DNA from 3 places in the Bacillus sp. UNC322MFChir4.1 genome. Region 1 is predicted to be linked to each of the others. Evidence: riboswitches for the same ligand, from Rfam matches in the RefSeq annotation. Region 1 holds a riboswitch; each other region holds the start of a gene.
The links. A riboswitch is a leader RNA that binds a small molecule or an ion and turns the genes downstream of it on or off. The one in region 1 is predicted to bind S-adenosylmethionine.
Positions count from the first base shown of each region.

Region 2: another riboswitch for S-adenosylmethionine. It lies ahead of BR72_RS02540 (methionine biosynthesis PLP-dependent protein); the one in region 1 lies ahead of BR72_RS15720 (bifunctional O-acetylhomoserine aminocarboxypropyltransferase/cysteine synthase).
Region 3: another riboswitch for S-adenosylmethionine. It lies ahead of BR72_RS20670 (hypothetical protein); the one in region 1 lies ahead of BR72_RS15720 (bifunctional O-acetylhomoserine aminocarboxypropyltransferase/cysteine synthase).

Region 1 covers NZ_JQKQ01000045.1:12,049-22,972, forward strand. Annotated here, with positions in the region: gene thrB (homoserine kinase) at 1-24, opposite strand, end outside; gene thrC (threonine synthase) at 36-1,094, opposite strand; gene BR72_RS15710 (homoserine dehydrogenase) at 1,094-2,389, opposite strand; gene metA (homoserine O-acetyltransferase MetA) at 2,533-3,438, opposite strand; gene BR72_RS15720 (bifunctional O-acetylhomoserine aminocarboxypropyltransferase/cysteine synthase) at 3,419-4,714, opposite strand; SAM riboswitch class I at 4,808-4,911, opposite strand; gene BR72_RS15725 (hotdog family protein) at 5,086-5,457, shown strand; gene BR72_RS15730 (chloride channel protein) at 5,673-6,914, shown strand; gene pdxK (pyridoxine/pyridoxal/pyridoxamine kinase) at 7,291-8,115, shown strand; gene BR72_RS15740 (YbdD/YjiX family protein) at 8,348-8,551, opposite strand; gene BR72_RS15745 (carbon starvation CstA family protein) at 8,544-10,619, opposite strand; gene BR72_RS15750 (LytR/AlgR family response regulator transcription factor) at 10,742-10,924, opposite strand, start outside.
Region 2 covers NZ_JQKQ01000001.1:488,197-499,120, reverse strand. Annotated here, with positions in the region: gene BR72_RS02570 (MBL fold metallo-hydrolase) at 1-32, shown strand, start outside; gene BR72_RS02565 (class I SAM-dependent methyltransferase) at 44-1,159, shown strand; gene BR72_RS02560 (ArsR/SmtB family transcription factor) at 1,324-1,614, opposite strand; gene BR72_RS02555 (MBL fold metallo-hydrolase) at 1,973-2,818, shown strand; gene BR72_RS02550 (class I SAM-dependent DNA methyltransferase) at 2,832-3,611, shown strand; gene metC (cystathionine beta-lyase) at 3,867-5,030, opposite strand; gene BR72_RS02540 (methionine biosynthesis PLP-dependent protein) at 5,027-6,139, opposite strand; SAM riboswitch class I at 6,400-6,519, opposite strand; SAM riboswitch class I at 6,721-6,831, shown strand; gene BR72_RS02535 (bifunctional homocysteine S-methyltransferase/methylenetetrahydrofolate reductase) at 6,903-8,738, shown strand; gene metH (methionine synthase) at 8,735-10,924, shown strand, end outside.
Region 3 covers NZ_KN050811.1:7,215-18,138, forward strand. Annotated here, with positions in the region: gene BR72_RS20640 (MFS transporter) at 1-1,114, opposite strand, end outside; gene phaZ (intracellular short-chain-length polyhydroxyalkanoate depolymerase) at 1,336-2,232, opposite strand; gene BR72_RS20650 (MarR family winged helix-turn-helix transcriptional regulator) at 2,427-2,843, shown strand; gene BR72_RS20655 (MFS transporter) at 2,861-4,060, shown strand; gene BR72_RS20660 (serine hydrolase domain-containing protein) at 4,156-5,418, shown strand; gene BR72_RS20665 (hypothetical protein) at 5,459-5,827, opposite strand; gene BR72_RS26525 (NAD(P)H-dependent oxidoreductase) at 5,824-5,961, opposite strand; gene BR72_RS20670 (hypothetical protein) at 6,270-6,521, opposite strand; SAM riboswitch class I at 6,622-6,720, opposite strand; gene BR72_RS20675 (hypothetical protein) at 6,868-7,059, shown strand; gene rraA (ribonuclease E activity regulator RraA) at 7,384-7,863, opposite strand; gene ybaK (Cys-tRNA(Pro) deacylase) at 7,986-8,459, shown strand; gene BR72_RS20690 (hypothetical protein) at 8,494-8,736, opposite strand; partial or broken gene BR72_RS20695 (histidine--tRNA ligase) at 8,958-10,256, shown strand; gene BR72_RS20700 (hypothetical protein) at 10,368-10,924, opposite strand, start outside.

The DNA.
Region 1 (10,924 bases):
AGCAGGCACACGAATTGTAAACATAGGAGCCACCTTCATCGAAGGACAGCTCCTTGAATATGTTCGAACACAACCTTTTCATCATTTGGCAGCACAACTGGTTGAATTTTTTTCGTATCAATCGCAATGTTAGGGTCCTTCAAACCATTTCCTGTTAAAACAGCAACAATGCTGCTTTCTTTCGCTATTTCTCCTGTTTGTACTTGCTTGTAAATACCAGCAAGCGATGCACAAGAAGCAGGCTCCGCAAAAATCCCTTCATACTTCGCAAGCCATTCATATGCCTCCAGAATTTCTGCATCTGTTACCTCATCAATTTTTCCATTTGAATCATGAGCAGCAGCGACGGCCTTATCCCAGCTTGCAGGGTTCCCAATACGTATGGCAGTCGCAACTGTTTCCGGTTCATCAATTTTATATCCGCGTACAATCGCGGCCGATCCTTCTGCCTCAAAACCGCGCATCTCCGGTAAACCCGTGCCGCGTTTTTCGTTATACTCCTTAAAGCCTTTCCAATACGCTGTAATATTTCCCGCATTTCCAACTGGAATGGCTAAAATATCAGGTGCTTTCCCAAGTGCATCACAAACTTCAAATGCTGCTGTTTTTTGTCCTTCAATGCGATATGGATTCACTGAATTCACAAGTGTAATCGGTGATGAATCGCTCAGATTTCGTACCATTTGCAAGGCGTGGTCAAAGTTTCCATCAATACTAATAATTTCAGCTCCGTACATGACTGCCTGCGCTAATTTTCCATAGGCGATTTTTCCATTTGGAATCATAACAATACAAGATAAACCTGCGCGCGCTGCATAAGCAGCTGCCGACGCAGATGTATTTCCTGTTGAAGCGCAAATAACCGTTTTGCTGCCAGCTTCCTTTGCCTTTGCTACAGCCATAACCATCCCACGGTCTTTAAAAGAACCCGTTGGATTTGCACCTTCTACTTTCGCATAAACAGAAACACCCCATTTTTCTGAAAGGTTTTCTAATAAAATCAGCGGTGTATTTCCTTCTGATAGTGAAAGCGACGGTGTTTGCTCGGTAATTGGTAAGTATTCTTTATAAGCAGCAAGTAATCCGTTCCACATTAGCGAGCATCTCCTTCAATACGGTAGTTTGCTTTCACACAATCTACTTCATCATACGTCTCTAGTGTTTCTAGAATGTATGTATAATCTGCAAGGGATGCACGATGTGTAACAATAACGATTTCTGCCGCTCCTTTCTTTTGTAATGGCATTTGAATAATCTTTTCAAAGCTTACGCCTCGTTCAGAGAATAACGATGTAATTTTCGCAAACACACCTACTTCATCCTTCACATGAAGGCGTAGAAACTTCTTCACATAAATTTCCTCATCTGCTTTTAATACTTTCTCATATTGCGGGGTTACTGCACTATTTCCCGTTACACCAAGGCGTACATTTTTCATAACCGCTACTAAATCAGATACAACAGCTGTTGCTGTTGGCAAACTTCCCGCACCTGGTCCATAAAACATTGTTTCTCCTACCGCTTCGCCATATACATATACTGCATTATATTCATTTTGAACAGCGGCAAGCGGGTGTGAATTTGATAACAATGTTGGTTCTACTGTTACCTCTAATTTTTCACCATCACGCTTAGCTACACCGATTAACTTAATTGTATAACCTAGACTCTTACTATATGAAATGTCCTCCTCCGTAATAGATGTGATTCCTTTTACATTCACATCATGAAGTTCTACATTTGTAGAAAATCCAAGTGTCGCTAAGATCGTCATCTTTCGTGCCGCATCTAACCCTTCAACATCTGATGTTGGATCTGCTTCTGCAAATCCAAGCTGCTGCGCTTCATTTAACACGTCGTCATATGCTCTCCCTTCGTCAGACATTTTTGTCAAAATAAAATTCGTTGTTCCGTTCACAATACCCATCATTTTCGTAATCCGATCAGAAGAAAGACCTTCCACAATGCTTCGTAGAATCGGAATACCACCTGCTACACTCGCTTCATAAAACAAATCCGCTTGATTTTCCTTTGCTACAGTAAGAAGTTCTGCACCGTGAAGTGCCATTAAATCTTTATTCGCTGTGACAACGTGCTTACCATTTTGGAGTGATTTTAAAATATATGCTTTTGCATCTTCTATACCGCCCATCACTTCAATCACAACATCAACATCTGGATTATTTATAATTTCATTTGGATTTCTCGTTAATAATGTTGGGGTTACTTGGACCTCTCGTTCTTTTTCTAAGTTTTGTACTAATACTTTTGCTACTTTGATAGGACAACCGATTTGGTGTGCTAAACGATCTTGATGATCTTCAATAATGCGCACGACACCGCTTCCTACAGTTCCAAGACCTAATAGGCCAACTTGAATTTCGTTCATAGTACTGTCCACCCCTTTAAAAATTGTATTTAGGTGCCATTATATAAGGTCAGATCACAAAAAACAATATATTTTGAACATTCTGAATAATAAAGATCGTTCTTTACAAAGAAAACGTTACCACGTGTTATGCTCAACTTCCTTTACAAAATATAAGGAGTTTCCTGATACACATAGTAATTCAACCAATTTGAGAATAGTAAATTCCCATGACTACGCCACTTTACTACTGGATTTTCCAAAGGATTGTCATGCTTAAAATAATTTTTGGGAATAGCAATATCCAATCCTCTTTGCTGATCGCGCTCATATTCTTGCTTTAATGTCTCACAGCTGTATTCACTATGACCAAGAACAAAAATATGCTTTCCATCCTTATTCATAACGAGATGAACACCAGCGTATTCAGAAGTCGCTAACAGATCGAGCTCCTGTACGCGTTGAATATCAGATGCACGAACTTCTGTATGACGAGAATGCGGTGCAAAAAAGCTTTCATCAAAACCGCGTAATAATTTCACATGTTCCTGCTGCACTTCATGCTCAAATACCCCAAACATCTTTTGCTCAAGCGGATATTTTGGAACTCCGTAGTGATAATACAATCCTACTTGCGCCCCCCAGCAAATATGAAGCGTTGATGTGACATGTGCATTGGAATACTCCATAATTTGCTTCAGTTCTTCCCAATAATCTACCTCTTCAAAAGGAAGTGTTTCAACCGGAGCACCAGTAATGATGAGCCCGTCAAACTTTTCTCCTTCAATATCACGAAATGTTTTATAAAAGCTTGTTAAATGCTCCTGCGCTACATTTTTTGCTGTATGGGACTCCATATGAAGGAAATGGACATCAAGTTGAAGCGGTGTATTACCAATTAAACGAAGCAACTGCGTTTCTGTTTCTTGCTTTGTTGGCATTAAATTTAAAATAGCAATCTTCAAAGCACGAATATCTTGTGTTTCTGCTCGTTCTTTCGTCATCACAAAAATATTTTCATTTTGCAATATTTTACGAGCGGGTAAATCTTTAGCAATGATGATCGGCATATTGTTTTCCTCCAGAAAGTGCTGCTTCTAAATCAGCAATAATATCCGCCGCTTCTTCAATACCAACCGATAACCGAATCAAATCAGACGTCACACCAGCCAAACGCTGCTGTTCTTCCGTAAGCTGGCGATGCGTTGTGCTTGCCGGATGAATGACACAAGTTCTTGCATCTGCAACATGCGTCACCAATGTCGCTAGCTTCACATTACCAATAAACTGTTTAGCAGACTCAAGACCCCCTTTTATTCCAAATGTTAAAACACCGCTCGCACCCTTCGGTAAATATTTTTGTGCCAATTCATAGTTTTCATTATTTTGAAGTCCAGGATAATTGACCCACTCAACGCGTTCATGCTCAGACAACCACTGTGCAACAGCTAGAGCATTTTGACTATGACGCTCCATGCGAAGATGCAACGTTTCTAAGCCAACATTGGTCATATACGCATTGAATGGGCTCATACAATTTCCATAATCTCTTAATAGCTGTACACGAGCTTTCACAATGTATGCCGCTTGCCCGAAATTTTTCACATAACTCACACCATGATAACTTGGATCTGGCTCAACAAACTCAGGAAACTTACTCCAATCAAAATTCCCGCCATCAATAACAATGCCGCCTAGTGAGCTTGCATGACCATCAATATATTTCGTTGTAGAATGAACGACAATGTTTGCACCATGTTCAAATGCATGACATAAATACGGCGTCGCTAATGTATTATCCACAATAAACGGTACCCCAAGCTCTTTTGCCGCCTCAGAAAACTCTTTAAAATTCAGTACATTCATTGCTGGGTTCCCAAGCGATTCCGCATACACAAGCTTTGTTTTCTCATTTGCAAGGGCAACAATTTCATCAGCAGATAAGTTTGGATTAAAGAATGTGACCTCAATCCCTAGCTTCTTAAGACTAACTCCAAATAAATTAAATGTACCGCCGTATACTGTTGATGAGCAGAGCAAATGATCGCCGCTGCCACAAATATTTAAGACCGCTAGCATAATTGCAGCCTGCCCTGATGCCGTTGCAACTGCACCAACGCCGCCTTCTAACTCTGTAAGTTTTTGCTCAAACGCCGCAAGCGTTGGGTTCCCAATACGCGTATAAATATATCCCTCTGCCTCCAGATTAAAGAGGGCCGCTAAATCATCAGAAGTATCGTATTTATACGTCGTGCTTTGATAAAGTGGCAAAACACGAGGTTCACCATTTTTCGGCGTATAACCACCTTGCACACAAATCGTTCCTTTTCCCCATGATTCCCCCATTTCGCAATCCCCTTTCTTTTATAAAAAATAAAAAACTGCTTCTTTCCTAAAATAAGAAAGAAGCAGTTTAGATAAACGCTCGCCATGTAGCCTTTCTTATCTTTCAGGAAATACCTGCAGGATTTAGCACAATTCCGATTTACGGCTGTTGCCAAGGTTTCATAGGGCCCGTTCCCTCCACCTATTCTTGATAAGACTTATTCAATTACCGATGATTTTATAGAAAATATTACCTCATGTCAATATTTTTCTGAATGTTCCTAAAATATTTTATTATCTTTACTATCAAACTTTACCGAACAAAGAATATTCTGTAAAATTTAAGGTATGAATGATAATTCATTCATAAACGAATAGGAGGCGATTAATACATGAAAGTCGGGGAAATATTAACTTTTGAAAAATCATTTACGAGAGAAGATGTAGATCTATTTAGTAAAATTTCTGGTGATGCTGGTGATCACCATGTTGTTCCAGATGAACATGGCCGCGTCATGGTACAAGGATTACTAGTTGCAACATTGCCTACGAAAATTGGCGGCGATTTAAATTTTATTGCAAGAGATGTAGAACTTACTTTCTTACGCCCAGTCTTTACCGAAGATACCGTTCGATGTGAAGTTACACTGGTTCATCATGAAGAACAAGCAGATCGAATCATTGCTGTTTCAAAAGCAGAATGCTTTAATCAACATGGTAAAAAAGTGTTGGAAGGATCTTTTAAAGGGATTATTCGCCAATAACTAACACAACCTTCTTCAGTGGGGGATTCTTCATCCCTCACTGATAGAAAAACCACTCAATTAAGCTTTCCACTCTCCTCTGCTTCTCTTCTTTTTTCTCTCTACACCTTGGAACGAGATTTTATTGCCTACTACTGATAAGATATACAAATAGTATATATATCAGAATCTCTAAATTTGTCATAACACCATATAACATGAAGGAGACATAAAAAATGACGATTAGAAGAAGCACGCATTCCTTACTTATCATGTACGGTATGTTTCTAGGTTCCATAGTTGGTGCTACAGTCTGGTTATTTTTAGTTACCACAAATGCCGGCATTCAGTTTATTTGGGGATATTTACCAAAAGAATTTGCATTACCACCGTATTACACAATTTTTGTAACGACAATTGGTGGTATTCTTGTCGGACTCTCGCAAAAATACTTCGGTACATACCCGCGTTTAATGCCAGAGGTAATGGGTGAATATAAGAAAACAGGTAGGATTGAGTACCGTTTTGTACATCAATCTACAATAACAGCTGTTATTGTTTTAATATTTGGTGCAAGTTTAGGACCAGAAGCAGCACTCGTTGGAATTATCGGTGGACTTTGTACGTGGGTTGGCGATCGATTTCATTTCGCTTTAAAAGGAATGAAGGGACTAACGGAAATTGGGATTGGCGCTACTTTAAGTGTTATTTTTAACGCACCATTATTCGGTTATTTAGCTCCAAGTGAAAATGAGGGTAAATCACTTGACGAAATTTCCAAGGGAAAAAAGACGATTGTATATCTCGCTACTACTTTTGCTGGCTTTTCTGTTTATTTATTGCTTAGTAAGCTTGATAACCGAGGATCTTTTATTGTTAATTTTGGGAAAGGATCTTTTTCACTCCATGAATGGCTTGCCTTTTTACCCTTAATTTGTATAGGTGCTGGTGTAGGCTATTTTTATTTCAAAATAGAATATTTATTAGAAAAAATAGTACATCCCTTTCAAAAATATAAAGTAACATTAGGAGTTATAGGCGGCATTCTTTTAGGGATTGCAGGAACCTTACTACCTTATACAATGTTTTCAGGAGAACATCAATTAAAGGAATTAGTAAATGAATGGACAGAATTATCATTTTGGATGCTGCTTCTTTCCGGAGTTTTAAAATTATGTGTAACGGCCGTCTGTTTAAGTACAGGGTGGCGCGGCGGACATATTTTTCCGATTATATTTGCTGGTGCAAGTATTGGATATGCTGTCGCCGCTGTCATACCATTAGATCCAGTTGCTACTGTAGCTATTGTAACAACAGCCATTTCAAGCTATGCAGTACGAAAACCGATCGCTATTACATTATTATTACTCATGTTCTTCCCAATTAATTTATTAATACCAATGATTGGAGCCGCAATGATCGGTAATCTATTTCCACTCCCTAATCATAATGAGCAGGAGGGAATGGTACAAAACTGAAATAAAAAAATATATAAGCAGTACTACCGCTATAAAGTGAAACTTCCATCACCAATCGGGCTTTTACGGGCAGTTATCTCCCACCTATCTTCTTTAGAAAAGCGGAAGTGGCTCGCTCAGAATGTGAGGGGGGTGAAGCTTCTGACGTAGAGATGTTTTTTACCTCGTAGGAAGAAGCGAAGCCACCGGAACTAGACAACGCTTCTCTCTCAATCTTAAGGTGGAAGATCTTACTGCTCACAAATAGCGGGATAAACATGTTAGTACTGCTTGTTTTGATTGAACTACTTTCTTTTTTCACTTTGTACTTCCTCATAACATTGATATAATAATTAAAAATGTATTTTTCATTCTATCACCCGAGGGGGCTTTCACAATGTCATTAAATAAAGCACTTACAATTGCTGGATCTGATACAAGCGGCGGCGCTGGTATGCAAGCAGACTTAAAAACGTTCCAAGAGCTTGGTGTATACGGTATGACAGCTCTGACAACAATCGTAACGATGGATCCGCATAACGGTTGGGCACATAACGTGTTCCCGATTCCAGCATCTACATTAAAACCACAATTAGAAACAACAATTGAAGGCGTTGGCGTTGATGCATTAAAAACAGGTATGCTTGGCTCTGTTGAAATTATTGAGCTTGTTGCTGAAACAATTGAGAAGCATAATCTACAAAACGTAGTAATAGACCCAGTTATGGTATGTAAGGGCGCAGATGAAGCACTTCATCCAGAAACAAATGATTGCTTACGTGACAAACTCGTTCCAAAAGCTTTAATTGTAACACCAAACTTATTTGAAGCGTATCAACTAAGCGGTGTCAAAATTAACTCACTTGAAGATATGAAGCAAGCTGCTGAAAAAATCCATGCTTTAGGAGCAAAGTATGTACTGATTAAAGGCGGCAGCAAGCTAGGAACAGAAAAAGCAATTGATTTACTGTACGATGGAGAAACATTCGATATTTTAGAATCTGAAAAAATTGAAACAACATATACACATGGCGCAGGTTGTACATATGCTGCTGCAATTACAGCAGAGCTAGCTAAAGGAAAATCTGTAAAAGAAGCAGTTCAAGTAGCAAAAGAATTTATTACAGCTGCTATTCTTCATTCTTTCAAATTAAATGAATATGTAGGGCCAACACATCACGGTGCATATCGTAAATTTGGCGCTGGAAAAGAGCTTGTATAAAAAATAAAGTCGTCATACGTGACGACTTTATTTTTTATACAAGTTAAAGAACCGCCTTTCTTTTAAAAGAGGACGAGAGCATCTGGCCGCACATAAAAACGGTCAGCTCTCTTTCCTACTGATTATTGAACATTTTATCCCTTTAACTCCCAAACATTTTGTTGGAAAGTTTCACGTGAAACTTTCCAACAAAAAAAGGGCGAAATTTCGCCCTTTTTTCATGATACCCCCGCTAACAACATCTCGAAATTTTACCGCCCTTTGCATTAAATCTTGCCTCTTGTGCTTCAGCAAAAAATTGTTTTTGGGATAATATACGTTCATTTGGATGGTGCTGTTTCATATGCGCAACATACTTTTCATAGCTTGGTACACCAACAAGCAAACTAATAAATTGTTTTCGATATTTCCACATACTAATGATCGTTTTAAACATAATGATGTGCCTCGCTTTCATCACGTGGAACATACACTGCTTCTTTTAAAGGCGTCGCTTTATTATTCAATACTTGTATCCATATTCTAATAGCCGATATCAGCACTGCGATTACAACAATCATGAAAATTCCACAAAGCGTCGCATCAACATAATCATTAAGAATAATTTGTTTCATTTGTCCTACGTTTTTCGCCGGTGCTAATAGTTTCCCTTTATCCAATGCACTTTGGAATACTTTTGCATGAGAGAGGAATCCAATTTTCGGATTTTCATGAAATAGCTTTTGATAGCCAGCTGTCATTGTAACAATCAGTAACCATGTTGTTGGAACGAGCGTCACCCAGACATATGCCTTTTTCCCCATTTTAAACAAAACAGTCGTTCCAAGTAATAATGCAATCCCAGCTAACATTTGATTTGCGATCCCAAAGAGCGGCCATAACGTATTAATACCGCCAAGTGGATCGATTACTCCTTGATATAAGAAGTATCCCCATCCTAGTACACAAAGTGTTGTTGCAACAATATTAGAAAGCATTGAATCTGTTTTTGCAAATGGTTTATAAACGTGCCCTAAAATATCTTGAATCATAAACCGACCAACACGCGTTCCTGCATCAATCGTTGTTAAGATAAAGAGTGCTTCAAATAAAATTGCAAAGTGATACCAAAATGCCATTAATGCTTTTCCGCCAATGACCTGCGAGAAAATATGAGCCATCCCAATCGCGAACGACGGTGCCCCGCCTGTACGAGATAATATCGTTTGTTCTCCGACATTTGCAGCCAGTTCCTTCAATTCATTTGGAGTTACAGTAAACCCCCAAGAACTAATTACTTGCGCTGCCTGTGTTACATCCGTTCCAATGATCGCCGGTGGACTATTGATTGCAAAATATGTACCTGGGGTTATTACACAAGCTGCAATCATTGCCATTGCTGCGACGAATGATTCCATAAGCATCGCACCGTAACCAATTGGCTGTGCATGCCCTTCTCGTTCTATCATTTTTGGAGTTGTACCAGAAGAAACAAGTGCATGGAAGCCAGATACAGCTCCGCAAGCAATTGTAATAAATAAAAATGGGAATAAATTACCTGCGAATACCGGGCCTGTTCCATCAATAAATTTTGAAACTGCCGGCATTTGTAAATTTGGCGCAACAACTATGATGCCGATTGCTAGACCAACAATTGTTCCAATCTTTAAAAACGTACTTAAATAGTCACGCGGCGCAAGTAATAACCAAACAGGTAATGCAGAGGCGATAAATCCATAAATAATTAGCATAATAGCAATTGTTTCACCCTTAAATGTAAACATAGTAGCAAGCGCAGGATTTTCTGCTACATATTGACCTGCTACAATCGATAAAAGAAGTAAAATAACACCGATAACTGAACCTTCTCCAACATGTCCTGGGCGAATATAGCGCATATATACACCCATTAAAATAGCAATTGGGATAGTTGCTGCAATTGTAAACATTCCCCATGGACTTCCTACAAGCGCTTTTACTACAACAAGAGCTAATACTGCTAATAAAATAATCATAATACCCAAAATCCCGATCATTGCAATAAAACCTGTTACAGGACCAATCTCTTCCTTAATCATTTCACCAAGTGACTTTCCGTTGCGGCGCATAGATGCGAACAAAATTACAAAATCTTGGACAGCTCCGGCTAGCACAACTCCAACGATAATCCAAAGTGTTCCTGGTAAATACCCCATCTGTGCAGCTAAAATAGGGCCAACTAACGGACCAGCTCCAGCAATTGCAGCAAAATGATGTCCAAATAAAACCCATTTATTTGTCGGGACATAATCTTTCCCATCATTCAAAAGTTCTGCTGGTGTTTTTCGGTTGTCATCCAATTCAAAGACTTTTCTAGCAATAAATTTACTATAAAACCGATACGCAACGGCATAGACAGAAACAGCAGCAACAAGTAACCAAACCGCATTAATTGTTTCACCGCGAGATAACGCTAACACAGCAAATCCCGCTGCTCCTAAAGCTGTAATCACACCCCAAAGTAAAATAGATTTCCATGCTTTCAAATATAATCCCCCCTATGTTATGTCTTAGAGGGAATTGTACTAAATTTTCAGAATAATTAAAAACAATACTCCTTATGATGAATATTTTCTAATTTAACATGACCAAATTATTTCACAACCTGCTACAATTCAATTTTATTTCGAAGTCGTTTTACATAGTTACGACTAACAGGAATTGGCTGATTATCATACTTTTCCAAATATAAATTATACGTCCCGTTATAATAAGGCTTTAATTCTTTTACATACATAACATTAATAAGATAACTTTTATGCACACGTAAAAAATCATATGCGGCTAACTT
Region 2 (10,924 bases), on a different contig from region 1:
TTGAAAAAGAAAATAATCCATTTCTACAATAAGGGGAACGGCAATGAAGCACGTTCTAAAACAGGCGATGGAAAAAGAAGAAGACCACTCTATTTCTTATAGTACATATATGAGCCTTGCTTTATATGACGAAAATAATGGCTATTATATGAAAGAACGTGAAAAAATTGGCAGGCAAGGAGACTTCTTTACAAGTAGTAATGTGTCTTCTATTTATGCAAAAACATTTGCTCATTTTTTTCTTCGGCTTGTAAAAGAAGGAGTTGTTACACCTCATATATGTGAAATTGGTGGTGGAACGGGGAAATTTGCTTATAATGTATTGCAAGAGTGGCAAACGATTTCACCTGATACGTTTGCAAACTTGCAGTATTCTCTTATAGAAGTGAGTCCATTCCATAGAAGGTTGCAAAAACAGCAACTTATTTCTTTTGCAAACGTTTCGCAATATGCATCCTATGATGAATTGGATGTCCCTTTTACAGGAATTGTTTTTTCAAATGAGTTGTTTGATGCATTTCCTGTAGAAGTCATTGAGAAGCGGGAAGGCATGTTATATGAAGTACGCATAAAGTATAACAGTGAAGGCAGACTCATAGAAGTATTGCGCCCGTTAGATAATGAACAAATTATAAGCTATTTACAAAGACACCAAATTCAATTGTATGAAAGACAGCGATTTGAAGTGCCATTACAAATGAATGCTTATGTCAAACAGCTTACAAGATGGCTACAGGAAGGCTTACTTATAACAATCGATTATGGATATACAAATGAAGAATGGATGCACCCAGCTCATCGTGAAGGAAGTTTACGAGGTTATTATGAGCATCAAATGATTCGTAACCCTCTTCAATTTCCAGGAGAGATGGATATAACAACTCATATTCATTGGGATGCATTGAAGACTGCTTGCGAAGAACAAGGATTGCAAACAGTATGGCATACGAAACAAAGAGAATTTTTGCTTGCTGCAGGAATTTTAGAACAATTTGTTAATCATGAAGATCGTAACCCATTTTCTAATAATCAAAAGAAAAACCGCGCGATTTATTCTATGATTTTACAAGGTGGAATGAGCGATGCATTTGATGTTGTCATTCAGCAAAAAGGATTGCCTCATTTCAATTTAACCCATTATTTACATACCTTTTCATAAAACGAGGCGCAGTGTAAAATACTGCGCCTCGTTTTATAGGTAAATACGACATTTTGTTTAGGATTATGTAGAATGTTTATATTTCATCTCATGATATATATTTATATTAAAGATATGAGATGAAATATACATACATTATACGCCTTTTGTATATTTGAATACATTTAACCTAGTAATACACGAACTAATTGAATAATTGTTTCGTTTTCTACTTTGTAGTAAATTTCTAATCCTTTTCTTTCACTTGAAACAATTTTAGCGCTTTTTAATTTCGCTAAATGCTGAGAAATTGTAGATTGGGGCATGTTTAAACCTGTGTACATTGTAGAAACGTTACTTGGTCCTCGCTCAATCAATCCTTTTACAATACATAAACGCACTGGATGAGCAAGTACTTTTAATAATTCTGCATTGTTTTCATATAGCTCTAATTCTTGTTGAAAGGTTTCTAACATATTTTCTCCACCTCCATGTGTGCTGCTGTTATACCCATACTATACATAACAAAATTCTAAACCAAAGAGAATAGTTGTTGCAAAAAAAATGCTTTAAAGTAAAGAAATTGTAAGAAAAGAGACTGTGATGTAAATAAATTGGGTAAATCTAGACGTTTTTCCATTAGGATAAAGCAGTACTTGATAGATGTTAATCATAAATATTTTTGTTCTCAACAAAAAACATTTCCAGTTATATTACAATCTTACCATATTTTATTTTTCTTTCAACAACGGAATTGAAAAAATTTTTCGATAATTTTGAAGGAGTTATATATAGTAATCTGGAAATTAATACGGATAGAAAGAAGGGATAGTCATGAAAATAGAATTTTTAGGAACAGGTGGTGCCACACCAACTCCAAGACCAGGGAGTTATAGCAAAGTAAGTAAAGAGGCAAGAGAAAAAGGGTTGCCATATAGTAGAATGGGACCGAGTGTTTTTATTCACGATCTCCGCTTATTAATTGATACGCCAGAGGAAATACGCTTGCAATTAGAGCGAGCTCAAATATTGAAAGTAGAAGCCGGGATATACTCTCATTGGCACCCAGATCATACAATGGGACGGAGAATTTGGGAAACGATGGCGTTTGATACGAACAGAGCTTGGAGTACAGCGGTTTATGTACCAGAGCAAGTAGCAGAGGATATGAAAACATTTTTAGGATCGTGGGATCATTTGCAATTTATGCAGCAGCAAGGATGGATTGATATAATCGTATTACGAGATGGGCAATCTTTTGTGAAAAATAAAATAAAAGTTACACCATTTCGTTTACATGAACAATATGTGTATGCATTCCTGTTAGAAGAAAAAGAAAAGCGAGTACTTATTGCAATGGATGAACTGTATAAATGGGAACCGCCTGCTCATTTGATTGATAATTTAGATGTAGCTATTTTACCAATGGGAATTGCTGAGTTTGATTGGAAGACGAAAGAGCGAATAAGAGACCGTGCTTTTATTGAAAGCATGCGGGAGGCGACGTTTGAAGATACGCTAGAAGTAGCGAAACAATTACGAGCAAAACATACCATTATTACGCATATTGAAGAAGTAGACAACATTGGATATGACGAATTGAAAGAAATTGAATCTGAATTACGAGCGGAAGGTATAAATATAACATTTGCTTACGATACGATGAATATCGATGTGTAGAGGTGCAAAATACATGGCTACACCAAAAGGGAATCTATATGAAAATACAGCTGAATTTTATGATTTAGAAGAGAGGCAGGATCATAGAGAAATATCATTTTATCTCGAAAGAGCTTCTAAATTATCAGGTGACATTTTAGAAATTGCTTGTGGAACAGGAAGAATTACTTTGCCCTTAGCACAAGCTGGTTTTTCGATATGGGGAATTGAATTATCTGAATATATGTTAAATATACTTGGAGAAAAACTAAGCATTATGCCAAGTGAAATTCAGAAGAAGGTTCATCTTCAGCAAGCAAATATGGCCAATTTTACTATGAACAAGAGCTATGAGTTCATTTTAATTCCGGGTATTTCATATCAAGCACTTCTCAAACAAGAAGACCAAATCGAATGTTTGAAAACGATCTATAACCATCTAAAAGCTGATGGAGAATTTATCTTCAATGTATTTCGCCCTTTTCAGCAATTAGATAAAACTTGGGTTCAACCTGAAAAGGTGCAATGGGAAAAGATAGATCCGCAAACAGGAAGTACAATTCAAAAATCTCATATTGCCAAAGCCATTGATGTAGAAAATCAAATCATTTATCCAGAATATATATTTCGGATTACACATGAAAATGGGACAAAAGAAGAATTAAGAGAACAGTTGTCTCTAAAATATTATTATTATGAACAAATTACATATATGATTCAGGCTGCTGGATTTACAATCGCTGAGCAATATGGGGATTATGATGGCTGCGCTATTGAAGAAGGGCCAGAGATGATTTTTGTTTGTAGGAAGTAAAAAGGAGAACTTGTCTAAAGTTAGATGGACTATCATCTGTCACTTCCGCTAACGGAACTTTTTGAGTCTATCATTCTTTTTTAAAAGATCAATACTTGTCATTTGAATTTTTCAACATAAAACATAGCCTGCACTCGCTTGCTCCTCTAAACATCGCACGTGGCAGAAAAAGGCCCTGACCGCTCTTATACACGGCCAGTTGCTCTCACCCATCTAAAAATGGTTTTAAAATTTGTATTTATATAAGTTTCCAGTCTAAGAGATAACGACTTCCTCTACATAAGTAAGAGCATGCCCAAAATCCGCAATTAAATCGTCTGCGTTTTCTAATCCAACCGATAAGCGTAGCAATGCATTTGAAATTCCTCGTTTTTCACGTTCTTCTTCTGGCATGGCAGCGTGTGACATTTTCGCTGGGTACGAAAGAATTGATTCAACGGCTCCTAAACTAACTGCAAATACGGGAAGTTGGATGTGTGCTAGAAATTGCCTTAGCGCATGTTCAGATTCTAGTGTAAAGGAAAGGACCGCTCCCGCTGATTTTGCTTGATTGTGCTGCGTTTCATATCCGGGATGGGACGGCAAGCCGGGATAATAGATATCTTTAATTTTAGGATGTTGCTGTAAATAACAGGCGATTTTTTCAGCATTTCGTGAAGAGTGCTCTAAGCGCACGTATAATGTTTTTAAACCACGAAGCACAAGGGAGCAATCTTGTGGTCCTAATATAGCTCCAAAAGAATTTTGTAAAAATCCCACTTTTTTTGCGAGTTCTTCATCTTTTACGACTGCTAATCCTGCGGTAACATCACTATGACCTGCAAGGAATTTTGTTGCGCTATGAAGAACGATATCAGCCCCAAGTTCTAATGGTTTTTGGTAAAGGGGTGTTAAAAATGTATTATCAACAAAAGTGAGCGCATCAATAGATTTTGCAAGTTCACAAACGGCTCTAATATTTGTTACTTTTAATAATGGGTTTGATGGTGTTTCGATGTAAAAGACTTTTGTATTGGGGCGAATGTTTTGTTTTACCTCTTCTAAATTTGTCATGTCAACGAATGTGTGGGAAACGCCGTAACGAGAAAGAACTTCTGTTATGATTCGGTATGTACCCCCGTACACGTCTTCAGAAATAAGGACATGATCTCCTTGCGATAAAAGAAGAAAAGTTGTTGAAATAGCAGCCATGCCAGATGAAAAGGCAAATCCTTTGCTTCCGCCTTCTAGTAAAGCAATTAGTTCCTCGAGTGCTTCGCGCGTTGGATTTCCAGAACGACTATAATCATATTTTCCAAATGTATCTACATCAAATTGATGGAATGTAGATGTATTATAAACAGGAACATTTACAGCACCTGTTTGTTTGTCATGCTTAAAACGGTTATGAAGTAAAAGCGTATCAAAGGAATAGCTCATATTCTCACTCCTTCTTTTACTCGTTTTAATGATCGCTGTAAGTCTTGAATTAAATCATCTTGGTTCTCAATTCCTACGGAGAAGCGGAGCAGACGATTACAAACGCCTCGTGCTGTGCGAATATCTTCTGGTATATCGGCGTGTGTTTGTGTTGCGGGGTATGTAATAAAGCTTTCTACACCGCCAAGACTTTCTGCAAACGTAATAAGAGAAAGAGATTGTAAGAACGGATCAACCCACGACTCTTCTCGCAGTTTAAAAGAGATCATGCCGCCTTTTCCTGGATAATACACATCAGTTATCGCTTCTTCTCCTTGTAAATAGGCAACAATTGCTTTGGCATTCTCTTCATGCTGCCTCATGCGCAGTGCTAATGTTTTCATGCCGCGTATTAAAAGCCACGAATCAAACGGGCTTAACACAGCTCCAGATGCGTTGTGGTAGTGAGCGAGTTCTTCGCATAATTTTACTCCTTTTGCAACAACGAGCCCACTTAATACATCGTTATGACCGCCTAAATATTTTGTAGCGCTATGCAGGACAATGTCGGCGCCTGTTGTTAATGGTTGTTGTAAATACGGTGTGTAAAATGTGTTATCAACAATAAGGAGCAAGTCGTGACGTTTTGCAACGGCAGCAACTGCGGCAATATCTGTTACTTGCATAAGTGGATTTGTTGGTGTTTCGATGAAAATGGCTTTTGTTTTCGGTGAAATGGCTTTTGCAATTTCTTCTATATGCTGCGTATCTACATATCTACATCGAACATCCCATTTTTTCTCGTGTTCTGTAAATAAACGATATGTTCCGCCGTACAAATCTTCAGATACAATCAGTTCGTCACCAGAGCAGAATAATGAAAGGACAAGAAGAACAGCGGCCATTCCTGAGCTACAGGCGTAGCCTTGTTCGCCGTGCTCTAAGTCAGCGATCGCACGTTCTAATAGAAGGCGCGTTGGATTTCCAGTTCGGGAATAATCAAACCCTGTTGACTTCCCAATTCCTTCGTGGCGATAAGCAGTGGAGAAGTAAACTGGTGGATTGACTGCTCCAGTTGTTGTTTCACTGCGATTTCCAATTTGGGCAAGCTTTGTTTCCATTGTAGACATAATAGAATTCCTCCTTAAACAGGTAAATCCATTTTGATTTTTCGACATTTAGATTGTTGGTATGAAGAAAAAAAGAGCCTGCACTTGCTTTCTCTTTTTGTTTGCATTTTACGTGTGGCAGAAGAAGGTCCGATTGCTTCTATGCGCGGCTAGATGCCCTCGCTCATCGAAAAAGAATGGTTTTTGTTTTTTAAAATTTGGATTTGTATGCAAAAAAAGCCTTCTAAGAAGAAGGCTTATATACGACAAATATAGTCTTCTTCTTATCTGTCAAATCATTTCTCAATTCGCTGGAATTAGCACCTTATTAACAAATAAAAAGTTTGTTAATGGTTGCTGAGGCGTCAAAGGGCCAGTCCCTCGACCTCTCTCGATAAGAATTCGAAATATGAAGTTTTTGATTATGTTTTTTACTTTACAACAAATTTAGAAAGAAATGCAACTATATTTTGAATAATTTTATTTTTCTTTCTTTTTGTTGACTTTCATATTTTAACATGCTAAATTAGTGAGAAAATTAACAAAGATTGCTAATAAGTGAACGGACGATGTTTGCTTTTTGAAATCATAAATGAATATAACTCTTATCAAGAGTGGTGGAGGGAAAGGCCCTGTGAAACCCAGCAACCTTCAAATTATATGTTTGAAACGGTGCTAAGACCTGCGGAACAAAGCGTTCTGAATGATAAGAGGAGGATAAAACGCTGTCCCCCTCTTCATTGAGAAGAGGGGGTTTTTATATTGAAAGAAGAGAGGGAGACATGTGAAACTACTAGATTTATTGCAAAGAGGAATTGTCATTGGGGACGGAGCGATGGGAACGTTTCTGTATTCTCATGGTTTACAAAGCTGCTTTGAAGAATTGAATATATCTGAACCAGAGCGGATTATTTCGATTCATAAACAATATGTTGCAGTAGGAGCAGATGTCATTCAAACCAATACATACGGAGCAAATGAAGGGAAACTTCGCATGTACGGTCTTGAGGATAGCGTAAAGGAAATTAACCGGGCTGCTGTAAGACATGCAAAAGCAGCAGTGACAGAAAAAAATGCAATCGTTGGAACAATCGGTGGAATGAAACATATTGGGGCAGTTACAACTACTGATATGGAGCGTGAGTTTATGCTCTTAGAACAAGCGGATGCCCTGCTAGAAGAAGGTGTGGATGGGCTATTATTAGAAACGTTTTACGATGAGTTTGAATTACTTCATGCAGTGAAGGTATTACGTAAACAAACAAATGTCCCTCTTATTGCGCAGCTTGCTCTTCACGAAGCTGGTACGACTCAAAACGGAAATAGTGTAGATGATGTATTGAAGCAAATTATAGAGTATGGTGCAAATGTGGTCGGATTAAATTGTCAGTTAGGACCGCTTCGTATGATCGAATCTTTTAAAACGATAGAAATCCCTAAATATGGTTACTTATCTGCGTATCCAAATGCTGGTCTCCCTAAATATGTAGAGGGCCGTTACGTATATGAAGGAAGTCCGGCTTATTTTGAAGAGATGGTGCCGGAATTTATTAAGCAAGGCGTTAGGCTACTTGGAGGTTGTTGTGGTACAACTCCTGCCCATATTGAGGCAATGAAGCGAGCGCTTGGAAATGAGCGTCCTGTAACAGCAAAAGAAGTTGTAAAGCGTGCAGAGGTTATAACTGCGCAGCGTGTAAATGTAGCAGATCGAATTACATTAGCAGAAAAAGCGAAAAAGGAAACGACGGTGATTGTTGAGCTAGATCCTCCTAAAACGTTGGATACACAGAGGTTTTTTGAAGGAGCAAAAGTGTTGAAGCGTGCTGGAGCAGATGCTATTACGTTAGCAGATAACTCTTTAGCATCGCCTCGCTTATCAAATATGGCAATGGGAGCGTTATTAAGAAAATACGATATCCCGATATTAACTCATTTAACATGTCGTGATCATAATGTGATTGGGCTGCAGTCTCATTTACTTGGATTAGCAGCGCTCGGTATGGAGGAAGTATTGGCATTAACCGGAGACCCTGCGAGGGTTGGTGATTTTCCTGGTGCAACATCTGTATATGATCTTTCTTCTATAGAACTTATTAAAATGATTAAGGAAATGAACAATGGCCGTTCTATTTTAGGGAAAACAATTGGAGCAGCCACCAATTTTTCAATTGGCGGGGCTTTTAATCCGCATGTCAGACATATCGATGCAGCTGTAAAACGTATGGAGAAAAAAATTGCAGCTGGTGCGGAGTACTTTTTAACGCAGCCCATTTATGATGCGGCAGTCATCCGAAATGTATATGAAGCAACGAAGCATATTGAACAGCCAATTTTTATTGGAATTATGCCGCTTGTAAGTAAACGAAATGCAGACTTTTTACATTTTGAGGTGCCAGGCATTACGCTTCCAGAAGAAGTGAGAAGGCGTATGGACGCACATAAAACGTCAGAAGAAGCGGTGGCAGAAGGTATTTGTATAGCTAAAGAATTAATTGATATTGCGATGGAGTTATTTAATGGTATTTATTTAATTACACCATTTTTAAAATATGAAGTGACAGAAGCGCTCGTTCGGTATATTCAAGTGAAGAAAGGGCAGAAAGAAGGAATGAATGTATGAGACAAATCGAGGAAAGATTGCAGCAAGAAATTTTAATATTAGATGGTGCAATGGGAACGATGATTCAACAAGAAGACCTTTTAGCTGAAGATTTTGGCGGAGAAGAATATGAGGGCTGTAATGAATATTTAGTAAAAACACGGCCGGACGTTATTTTACAGATTCATAAAGCGTATATTGAAGCAGGGGCAGATATTATTGAAACGAATACATTTGGTGCAACGAACATTGTACTTAGTGATTATAACCTTTCTCACTTAGATGAGGAGTTGAATGAAAGGGCGGTCAGGTTAGCAAAACAAGCTGTAAAGGAGAGCGGTAAAGAAGTATATGTAGCCGGGTCAATGGGTCCAACGACAAAAGCAATTAGTGTCACGGGTGGCGTTACTTTTGAAGAGCTCATTGAGGCATATACAAGACAAGCACGCGGTTTACTGCGCGGAGGTGTAGATCTGTTACTTGTAGAAACAAGTCAGGACATGCGTAATGTAAAAGCGGCATGCTTAGGAATTGAAAAGGCATTTATTGAGGCAGAGAAAAAAGTTCCGCTTATGATTTCGGGAACAATTGAACCAATGGGAACGACGTTAGCTGGGCAAACAATTGAAGCATTTTACTTATCGGTAGAGCATATGAATCCATTATCGGTTGGGCTAAACTGTGCAACAGGACCAGAGTTTATGAGAGAACATATTCGTTCACTTGCAGAGTTATCAGAGTGTTACATCTCTTGTTATCCCAATGCTGGACTTCCAGATGAAGACGGTCATTATCATGAATCCCCGCAGTCACTTGCTCATAAAGTGAAACAGTTTGCAGAAGAAGGCTGGATGAATATTGTTGGTGGTTGCTGCGGGACGACGCCAGCGCACACTCGTGCGATGAAAGAGGCGCTAATATCATTTGAGCCCCGTGTGAAACGAGAAAGAAAAGGTCATGGGATTAGCGGGCTTGAAGCGTTGCAATATGAAGATTCTATGCGCCCGTTATTCGTTGGAGAGCGTACGAATGTAATTGGTTCACGCAAATTTAAACGTCTTGTTGCAGAAGGGAATTTTGAAGAAGCAGCGGAAGTCGCAAGGGCACAAGTAAAGAAAAATGCCCATATTATTGATATTTGCATGGCAGACCCAGACCGTGATGAAATAGAAGATATGGAAAATTTCTTGCAAGCTGTGACGAAAGTATTAAAAGTACCCATTATGATTGATTCGACAGATGAGCAAGTGATAAACCTGGCTCTTACTTATTTGCAAGGAAAAGGAGTAATTAACTCTATTAACTTAGAAAATGGAGAAGAGCGTTTTGAAAAAGTAATTCCACTTATTAAACAGTACGGATCGGCTATTGTTGTGGGAACAATTGATGAAATTGGTATGGCGGTAACGGCTGAGCGAAAACTTGAAATTGCGAAAAGAAGTTATGAGCTCTTAACAATAAAATATGGAGTGCGCCCGTCAGATATTATTTTTGACGCACTTGTCTTTCCGGTTGGAACAGGTGATGAAGAATATATCGGTTCAGCTGCAGCGACAATTGAAGGCATTCGGCTCATAAAAGAGGCATTGCCTGAATGTTTAACAATATTAGGTGTAAGTAATATTTCATTTGGTTTACCGCCAGCAGGACGCGAAGTATTAAATTCGGTCTTTTTATATCATGCGACAAAGGCTGGTTTAGATTATGCCATTGTGAATACCGAAAAGCTAGAGCGGTATGCTTCTATTTCTGAAGAGGAAAAGCTATTAGCGAATGCTCTTTTGTTTGAGACGACGAAAGAAACGTTAGAAGAATTTACAAATTTTTATCGAAATGTGAAGAAAAAAGAAGTCGTAGCAGCTGAAACGTTAACGCTTGAAGAGCGGTTATCTCATTATATTGTAGAAGGGACAAAACAAGGACTACATGATGACTTGCAATTTGCTCTAGATGAAGGAAGAGCACCGCTTGATATTATTAACGGACCGCTTATGACTGGCATGGATGAAGTGGGACGTTTATTTAATAATAATGAGCTTATTGTGGCAGAGGTATTGCAAAGTGCGGAAAGTATGAAAGCGGCTGTTGCGTATTTAGAGCCGTATATGGAGACAAGTGATAGTGCGAAGAAAGGGAAAGTGCTGCTTGCGACAGTAAAAGGTGATGTGCATGACATCGGTAAAAATTTGGTGGAAATTATTTTATCG
Region 3 (10,924 bases), on a different contig from region 1:
ATATTACTGCCATTATGATCATAATGGAAAAGAAAAAGCTTGTATACTGTATGTTCTCTATAAATAGCCCACCTAATACAGGCCCAGTAATGCTTCCGATACTAAAAGCAATTCCGCACAAAATATTTCCTGCCGGTAATAAATGTTTTGATAATAAATCAGTCATATAGCCGAGTCCGAGTGAAAAGCATGATCCAATAACCATACCAGCAAGTAACATACATATAAATACAAGCCAATAATAACCATCGAATATAGCCGCTAATAGAAAAATCACTGTACTGACGCTAAATGTCCATGTTAAAATCCGTTCTCTTCCAAGACGATCACTAAGTATACCAAGTGGTATTTGCGTAACAATTCCACCAATCGAAAATGCTGGTAATAAAAATGAAATTTGTTCAACTGACCAGCCTTTCCTCATCGCATAAACAGGTAAATTGCTATTAAGCATCCCTTCTAACACTCCATATGCTAACGGTGCAAGTAACGCAATCCACCCTACTATCCAAACTTGCTTATAGCGCTGCAAAGATGTTTCACTTTCTTGATTTGCTTCTCCTTGATCAGGAAATGCATTTTGCGTTGGGATCAATAATAACCATCCTATTAAACAAAGGACAGTTGATACAATAAACGGTGTTGCAATCCCGTATTGTACCGTACTCGCTAAATAAGGCCCCATCGCAAAACCGATACTGAAAAATGCTCCGTATATAGAAACTTGTTTTCCTACCTTGTGCGGACTAGCAGTCGTCGTAATCCACGTTTGCGTTCCAACATGAAGCATATGATCCCCTACCCCAACGAAAAAACGCAGAACAAACCATACCCAAAAAGAAAATGTTTGCGTAAATACAAATAATGCTCCAACAACAATAAAACCTCCAATTACAATAAGGGGTTTCATTCCAAACTTTTGCATCGGTTTCTCAAGCCAAGGTGAAATAACAAGAATCCCTATATATAATGCCGTTGCATGAATGCCGTTAAAGCTTGAACTAATTCCCTCCTTCTCAAAAATCATTGCAATTGCCGGTAACAACATACCTTGTGAAAGCCCAGAAATCGCAACAATTCCAACCATAATCCAAAACGTATACCTTCTCCCCATTTCATTACGCTCCTTGTCTAAACTCACATCCTTTATTATAGCTGGTTAATCCATAAATCGTATACTTTCAATTTCCACAAAAATAAAGCTAGAAGTCCAGACTTCTAGCTTACATCCTTTCCATCTACTGGAAGAAAGGTTTTAAATTCTAATTTTCAAATATATACATATGCAACCCTATTATAGGATACGTTTCTTATTTGCATTATGAAACAATGCAGCTACTCTTTCAAAAATGTATTTACTTCATTAATAAACACGTTTAAACAATCAACAAATGGAGAATGGCCACAATCTTCTAACATGACCAATTTTGCATTTGGCAAATGCTTTGCCAACTCATCACCAACTACTTTTGGCACCACATAATCACGATCACCTTGGAGAACTAATGTTGGCACTTGAATGCGATTCATATCCCCGTTCCCAGCTACAACTCCGTTATGCTCATCTGATATATTAAATGTTACAAGTCCATAATTTACATCAACAAAATTGCGCTGCGTTAACATATCATCAAGATATTTCTCATAGCGATCTGGACTAGGTTGATGATGCGTATAAATAAGTAAATTCCAGACATTTCGATAATACTGCTTATCCTTTTGTTTTATAGCTTCAACAACAGGTGCAATTTGAACAGCATCTTTCGCTATTTCTTCTTTTGTTTTTAAAAGATGAGACACAATTGGTTGACCATTTATATCCTTCTTAAAAATGGGATATCCTTTCAGTCCTACTGATTCTACCAGTATAAGTTTATTTACATACACCGGATAAGCTGCTGTAAACTGCATCGCAACTCCTCCACCCATTGACCATCCGACCAATGAAAAATTTTTCAATTGTAATTCATCTACAAACAACTTCACATCTTCTGCAAAATCATTCAATGAATTAATCGGATGATGATAAGTTGAAAAGCCAAAACCACGTAAATCAAGAGCATAAATATGATAAGAATCTTGCAGTTGTTCTATAACTAAATCCCAATGCTGTGAAGATGTCATATTCCCGTGAATAAGCACTACTATCTCTGTTCCATTCCCCGCTTCTTGATAAGCAATTGTTTCTCCATTTGATAATGCCACTGATTTCATAATGGTAGGTTTCATTATTCGCTTTCCCCCTCAATAATATCAACAACACACGTTAAAAAACAGAAAATTCTAATTTAATAATATCACATAGAATATATGTTCTCAATCTGAAATTCAACTTATTTTTACAAAAGCAAACCGATAGATTACTAGACAATCTAGAAAAAAACAGATATAGTTAGCTAGGCAACTAATTGGAAAGGGCAAAAAATATGGACGAAAAACAACACTTTTTTCACACTGTCAGCCAAACCGCTCGGAAATTTTCTAAGAGATTCAATGAACGTGTTTCCCCAACTGGTTTATACAGTGCACAATGGGCTGTAATTTTCAGACTAGATCAAACTGGATCTTGCACGCAAACAGAATTGTGTCAATATTTAAATGTCGAATCTCCAACAATGACCCGTACTTTAAAACGTATGGAATTAATGGGATGGATTACTCGAACAGAGGGAACAGATCGACGTGAAAAGCTTATTTCTTTGTCAGAAACAGCAATCGCAATGATACCGAGTTGGCAGCAAGAAGTAAACGCATTTGAGAAAAAGACATTACAAGATATTAGCGAGGAAGAGCTTCGTCTTGCGTTTCATGTACTACAAAAAGTAATTCGAAATCTTGATTAAAAATTGGAGGGATGACTATGGAAAGTCAAAGGCTTTGGACGAAAGACTTCATTGGAACATGTTTGAGTAGTCTATTTCTCTTTTTAACATTTTATATGTTGATCACAACCTTACCTGTATATGTAATCGAGGGATTAAAAGGAAAACCTGAAGAAATGGGGCTTGCTGCAACAGTATTTCTTATTTCTTCAGTAATCTGCCGACCATTTACAGGGAAATGGCTTGATGATTTAGGACGAAAGAAGATTTTATTTATCTCCCTTTCGTTATTTTTAGCCGCAACAGTAATGTACTTCGGTGCGCAAAGCTTATTTTTACTACTTGCTCTTCGCTTCTTACATGGTATCGGCTTCGGAATGGCGACAACAGCTACCGGTACAATCATAACAGATGTAGCACCCCCCCATAGACGCGGTGAGGCACTTGGTTATTACGGAGTATTTATGAGCTTACCGATGGTTATCGGTCCTTTTTTAGGTTTAACGATTATTTCTAAATTCTCATTTACAGGGTTATTTGTCCTTTGTTCTATATTTTCTATACTTGCTTTTCTCTGCGGACTTTTAGTAAATATTCCAAATGAAAAAACAGCTATCAATAAAGAAAAGAAACGAATGCAATGGAAAGATTTAATTGAGCCTTCAACAATTCCAATCGCTCTTACTGGTTGTGTACTTTCCTTTTCCTATAGCGGTATTCTTTCATTTATTCCCGTTTATGCAAAAGAGCTTGGTATGAGTGATATTGCTAGTTATTTCTTTGTTGTATACGCAATTGTAGTTGTTATTTCTAGGCCATTTTCAGGAAAAATCTTCGATCGGTTTGGGGAAAATGTCCTCATTTATCCATCAATTATTATCTTTATGATTGGTATGTTCGTTTTAAGCCAATCACATACGCCGTTTTGGTTACTAGCTTCTGGTGTACTTATCGGCTTTGGGTATGGAACTCTAATTCCAAGCTTCCAAACAATTGCAGTTAGTGTGGCACCAGATCAAAGGCGTGGATCTGCAACAGCTACTTATTTCTCATTCTTTGATACAGGGATTGGTATCGGTTCTTTCGTACTAGGAATTATCGCAGCACATTCCAGTTATCAGCATATGTATTTTATTTCTTCGATTATTGTTGCATTTACATTACTGATTTACTATTTTCTTCATGGGCGTAAACAAAAGTCCAAAAAACAAACAACACAAGAAAAATTATCTGCCTAATCCTATAAGAGAGAGTAAACTTCTACGTTTACTCTCCTTTTTTTGCTTCTCAATAGGCTTATCTCTTATAATAAAACTAGAAGGAGGCTAATTTTATGAGACTAAAAAAATCCCCGCTCATTTTAATCATTTTGATTTTTGTATGTATATTGACTGGTATGGGATTTACGTTATTCAATCCAAATAAAAATTTTTCTTCCAGACAAACAGTAACGAAAAAAAACTGGTTACAAGATCCTTGTCTCCGTTGGTCTTATTCACATATGCGCGAATTTGCTTCAACAAAAGTTGTTGCTAAAAATCAAAATTATATATCCTCGATTCCAACTAATTCGCGAGATTTAGATAACCTACATATTACAGATGAAAATGAAAATAATACAACGGTTCGGAAATTATTAGAAAAACATAAAACAGATGCCTTTATTGTTTTACAGGATGGAAAGCTTGTTTATGAACGATACTTTCATGGATATAAAGAAAACGAACCGCACGGTATGGCATCAGTAGCAAAAGTATTTACAGGACTGCTCGTTAATACCCTTATTGAAGAAGGAAAGCTAGACCCCAATGCAACTGCAGAAACTTATGTAAAAAAATTAAAAGGAACACCATTTGGGATCGCAACAATTCAACAACTTTTAGATATGCAAGTTTCAGTAGAATATCCAACTCACGGCTTTAAACAAGCTGGATTAGATAATCAAGATGCACAATTATATTTAGCAAGTAACCTTCTTCCTCGCAACAAAAACTATAATGGACCGACAACAATTTATGACATGTTACTAGAAGCAAATGAAACAGCTGCTCCAGGAGAAACATTTTCGTATAATAACGGTTCTGCTGAAACACTTGCATGGGTCCTTCGTACTGTCACAGGAAAATCGCTCACAGATCTAGTAAGTGAACGTATTTGGTCACCAATTGGCGCAGAAGAAAATGCTTATTACGTTGTTGATGAAACCGGAGTGGAACAAGCGAGTGCAGGATTAAATGCCACCGCACGAGACATGGCAAGATTCGGGGAGATGATTGCGGGCGATGGTGTCTATGACGGAAAACAAATTATTTCTCACTCTATAATTGAAGAAATTAAACAAATTAACCAATACGAACTCCCAGTTGGGGATGGTGAGGAATATTCTTATCATGATCAGTGGTGGATCTCCCATAACGAACAAAATGCATTTGAAGTACTTGGCAGTTATGGACAAAGGTTATATATCGATCCAACTGCACATATGGTTATCGTTCATTTTTCTTCTAATGCCAATCATACTGGAGAAATACAATTTGCATATAGTGATATGTATTTACAAATCGCTGAATACTTACAGAATAAGCTCTCTAATTAAGTTTATACTTTCGAAGTTTTCGTTACGAAAAGGAGTTGCCTTATGACAGCTCCTTTTCTATAATTGTAATTACATATTCCCATTGTTCTTCTGAAAAACATAACGGTTTTAACTGAAATACCATAGAACAAATCTCTTCTATATAATGGACATTTCCCTGTAAAAATTCCCATCGGAGCACCTTAGGTATATACAAATCTGCAACTTGTTCACTTTGTTCTACTAAAATGTCTACTTCTCTCTGACAAACACCTCTTATAAGATACCCTTCTCGCACTTCTTGTTTAACTTTAGAATATTGCTTACTTTTCTCCCTTATACAAAATAAACAATCAAGATAAGAGCAAAACAAATCATCTTCTCTTTTACATACATTCGCAATTTTGCAGATCAGTTCCCTATTTTTCATAATCTTGTTACCTTTTCATATTCCTTTTGTAGCCATTTCTCTCTTTTTTCTTGTTTATAATTTTTCACTTGTTTCAAAAGTGCACCGCTGAAGCTATATGGATTTGGATGTGCATATACAATTAATATGTTCATTGCAAACGACACCTTCCTTTAATTCCCTTTTGACTTTTTCTATACTCACATGCTATTCTAATACATGTCAAAGGGCAAGCCTCTTTGACAAAACAACTGACACCTATTCGGCGATGGTGTCTTTTTTATTTGTTAGCCGAAAACGCCCATCTTTCGGGGGCACATTTAATTTTTTGACACTACACACTCAGCACCATTTCCTTGTAAAAAGACTGCATAACACAGTCTTTTTATCTACATAACTCTTTTCAAAAAATGAATTTCCAAGCAAATATTACTATAAAAAAGGGAGAATAACTCCCTCTATGTTATTTTACCATGTAGTAAATCCCCTTATCATCTATACATTCATGTTGCTCTGCTAAAGTAATTTTCCCATCCAACTTTAACTCATCTAGCAGTCGCAGTATGTAAAATTGCTGCAACATCTTCTTTGCAAATTCCCCTTTATGTTCAGTAGCAATATGTTGTTGAATATCCAATAATGTAATCGGCTTTTCCTTTTCTTCCATATATTTATAAATCGCATTACGTAGTGTAATATATTTCTCAAGTGTCATCGTATGCTTGCTCCTTTCTTCTCGTTGTCCATCTTTCATTATCGGTTTTTTTGCAATAAAAAAACCTCTTCGATAAGAAGAAGCGGATTATATCTCTTCCTTCTTATCTTTCAGAACAAAACTGTTCTGCTGGAATTAGCACCTGCATCGCGGTTGCTGGGTTTCATTGGGCCAGTCCCTCCACCTCTCTGGATAAGAAAATATTCACTTTATCTTTTACTATAATGAACACAGCCAAAAAAGGCAATTCTCATCATAATAATCAGGATTTGTTTTTTGAAGTGCGCTGATATTTTATTCCATTTTGTTCATACTAAAAATGTAAAAGACCAAAGGAGGCACAGTCATGCAAAAAAATGCACGTGGTCACGTTCAAGATTCTTGTCAAGCATTACACGAAGCAAAGAATTGTTTACAAAATGCCTTACAAACAGTTGAGAAATCAGATAATCGTCAACGCATTGAACAATCTTTACAAGCTGTTCAACATGCACTGCTTCAATGTGATAGTACAGCTGAAGTTTTATCTCAAGATTGAACTCCCTCCACCTACCGTGCACTTCTGCACTTTGCGCGCTTGAGGTGGGGGGCTTCTCGCCAGATATGATAAACCTTATACCTCCATATTTTCAAATTCTACACCTCAAAATGAATTTATATAAATAAAAAAGACACTTCTTATAATAAAAATAAGAGGTGTCTCAAAAGGCAAACGAATATGTAAGTCGCGATCCTACTGTATATATTTATGCCTTACAAGAAAACTTTATTCACTATATACGTAAGTGAAATTTCGCATAAAAACTGCATTGGGTGCCGCATAAACACATTTAGCACTTCTGTTGCTTTCTTATATTATTTCCTACTGATGAATTTCTGTTTTACATACAATTACACCATCTTCGTCAACATAAACATAATTTCCTGGAATCCATGAAACTCCGCCAAAAGACACTGGAATATTTGTTTCTCCCTTCCCTTCTTTCACACTTCGCTTTGGCATCGTTGCAATCGCTAAAATGCCAAGTTCGATATTCCGAAGCTCCGCACAATCACGAACGCATCCATAAATAATTATGCCTGCTAAATTCCGCTGCCTTGCTATGTTTGCTAAGTTATCACCAAGTAATGCACAATTTGTTGAACCTTCTCCATCTACAACTAATACCGTTCCCTCTGGTACCATCTCTAGCGCCATTTTTACGAGTACGTTATCATCTTTAACCTTTACTGTCTCGATTTTCCCATGAAACTGCTTCTTCTTTCCATACGATTGAAGTAATGGCTTACATACTTGTACTTCTGTTTCATTCGCATCATAAAGATCAGTTGTTCTCCACATCATGTTCCCTCTTTCCTTTTCACGATTTATGTTACATATTCTTGTCCTTTCTTCTTTTCCCTGTCTTAATTGGCGAAATTTTGTATACTAATAAAGAAGAAATAAAAAAGGAAGTGTGTAACATGAGTAGTAAAACAAATGCTTGTCGTTTTTTAGATAAGCACAAAATTGCATATACAGTTCACGAATATGAATGGGATGAAGAAAACTTAGATGCAAAACATGTCGCTGAGCAAGTTCATTTGCAATTAGAACAGGTCTTTAAAACACTCGTCCTTCGCGGCGATAAAACCGGGGTAATTATGGCTTGTATCCCTTCGCATAAAGAGCTTAATTTAAAAGCGTTAGCATCTGCAAGTAAAAATAAAAAAGTTGAAATGGTTGCAATGAAAGAAATACTTGGATTAACAGGATACATACGCGGCGGTGTTTCACCACTTGGCATGAAAAAAATTTATCCACTCTTTATTGACGAATCTGCTGCAAATTTAGACCCAATTAGCATTAGTGCTGGAAAAAGAGGATTACAAATTTTTATGAACGGCGCCGACCTAATCAAAATTAGTAACGCAACACCTACTTCCATTACTTCATAACAAAACCTGTCTCAATAGATGAGACAGGTTTTGTTTACATTTCTCGGCGAATTGCTGATAACACATTAATATTCGTTGCTTTTATTGCCGGCCTTAGTCCGGAAAAAATCGCAATAATTATACTAATAGAAACAGAAATAACAATAAGAAATGGAGGGATTATTGAAAATATAAATCCTTTTGGTGCTTCCGTTTTTGCAAATTCCTTTAATAAGATCGGAATTAATTCATTTCCCCCTAAACTAATAAGGCATGGAATAAAAATTGATAATTCCAATAATTTGTAGTATACTACTTAAAAATCTATAGGAGAGATTGCTTATGTTTAGAATAGATTGTTCTTTCCAACTTCATCATCATACATAAAGCCTTGTATCCGAAGAAATTTTTTCTTCGTGGGTACAGGGCTATTCCTGTTTACCCACGAAGCGATTATAAAGCTATGTGGGTATTTTCATACCTGCATAGCTTTTTTTATTTTAAAAAGGAGTGATAAATATGAACTTGCAAAATGTAAAAGGGACAAAAGACTATTTACCAGAAGAACAAATGCTGCGCAATACAATTAAACGGACTTGTGAAGAAATATTTGAGGCCTATGGCTGCAAACCGCTAGAAACACCTATTTTGAACATGTATGATTTGATGGCTTATAAATACGGGGGAGGATCTGAAATTTTAAAGGAGATGTACACGCTTCAAGATCAAGGGAATCGTGAACTTGCATTGCGTTATGATTTAACCATTCCCTTTGCAAAAGTCGTCGCAATGAATCCAGAAATTCGTCTCCCTTTTAAACGTTATGAAATTGGGAAAGTATTTCGTAATGGCCCAATTAAACCAGGAAGAGTTCGAGAGTTTGTACAGTGTGATGTCGATATTGTTGGCGCTGAATCTATCTTAGCAGAAGCAGAATTAATGGTAATGGCTCTTGACATTTTTAACAAATTAAACTTAGACGTAACCATTTAATATAATAATCGAAAACTATTAACAGGGTTGTTACAAGCAATTCAAATCCCTGAATCACAGTTACAAGATGTTATTTTATCTGTAGATAAACTTGAGAAAATCGGTATTGACGGTGTAAGAAATGATTTAATGAATCGAGAAATACAAAGTGAAACGATTGATATGTTATGTAAGACGTTAGAAACATGTATGTCTATGCCACTTTCTGAATTTGATAAAATGTTCCCAAATTCTCTTGTTAAAGAAGGAGTTACTGAACTTCAAGAACTTAGGCAATACTTGGTGGCACTTGGCATTCAACGTAATACAACGTTCTCTCCTTTTCTTGCAAGAGGACTCACAATGTATACTGGAACGATTTATGAAATTTTTTTAGCAGATGGCAGTATTACTTCTAGCATAGGTAGTGGGGGGCGCTATGATTACATTATCGGTGCACTTCGAAATGATAATAAATCTTATCCAACAGTTGGAATCTCGTTCGGTTTAGATGTCATCTATACCGCTCTTGTCCAAAAAGAACGAGTCTCCCCTTCTATCGATATCTTTATTATTCCGCTTGGAACACAGGAAAATTGTCTAAAAATTGCTCACACATTGCGAACAAACGAAAGTTTAAAGATAGAACTTGAACTGGCAAATCGTAAACTAAAGCGAGCCCTTAACTATGCAAATAAAGAAAACATTCCGTATGTACTTATTATCGGTGAAGAAGAGATAAATAACGATGTAGCTGTTTTACGAAATATGAAGGAAGGAACAGAACAAACGATTCCTCTTGCTTCTATTGAAAATGGAACTTTCAAACAATATATACGTCGTTAATTGAATCGATCTAACTAATTATAAAAGGAGAAACGTATACTGCTTCTACGTTTCTCCTTCTATTACATAGGCTATATATAAGATAAGATTTAATTTTGCATTCATTTTTTATTAAAGCTTATTCAAAAATTGATTTAAATCTTGCTTAGTTTTCGTCGTTAATGACTTTAGCTTCTTTAAGTCTTGTTTTTGTTTTCCCATTTCAACAATGAGTGGATATAAATTTTGCTCAATTGTTTTATAATCGGTTGCATGCTTTGTTTCCACTTCTTTCTCAACTACATCCCATTTATCAGTAAGTTGCTTGCCAAGTTTATTTACAGCTTCTTGTTTTGGATTCGCTTTCAATTGCTTGTCCACTTCGTCTATTAACTGTACAACTTCCTTTACCCCACTCTTCACAGTAGCATTTTGCTTTCCGTTTGTTGGTTTTGTTTCAGTTGTTCCGGTTTTCTCATTTTTTGTTTGATCTGCATTCGTTGATTTTGTTTCAGCTTTCCCATCTGCACTTGTTGTTTTTGAATCTTTTTCTTCGTTTTTACCCGTAGTTGTTTGATCTGCACTTGTTGTTTTCGCTTCTTCTTGATTGTTTGTTTGTTCCTTTTTAGTTTGAGTTGCTTGATCTTTTTCTGTTGAGGTCCCGCAAGCTGTAATGGAGAGCATCGCTC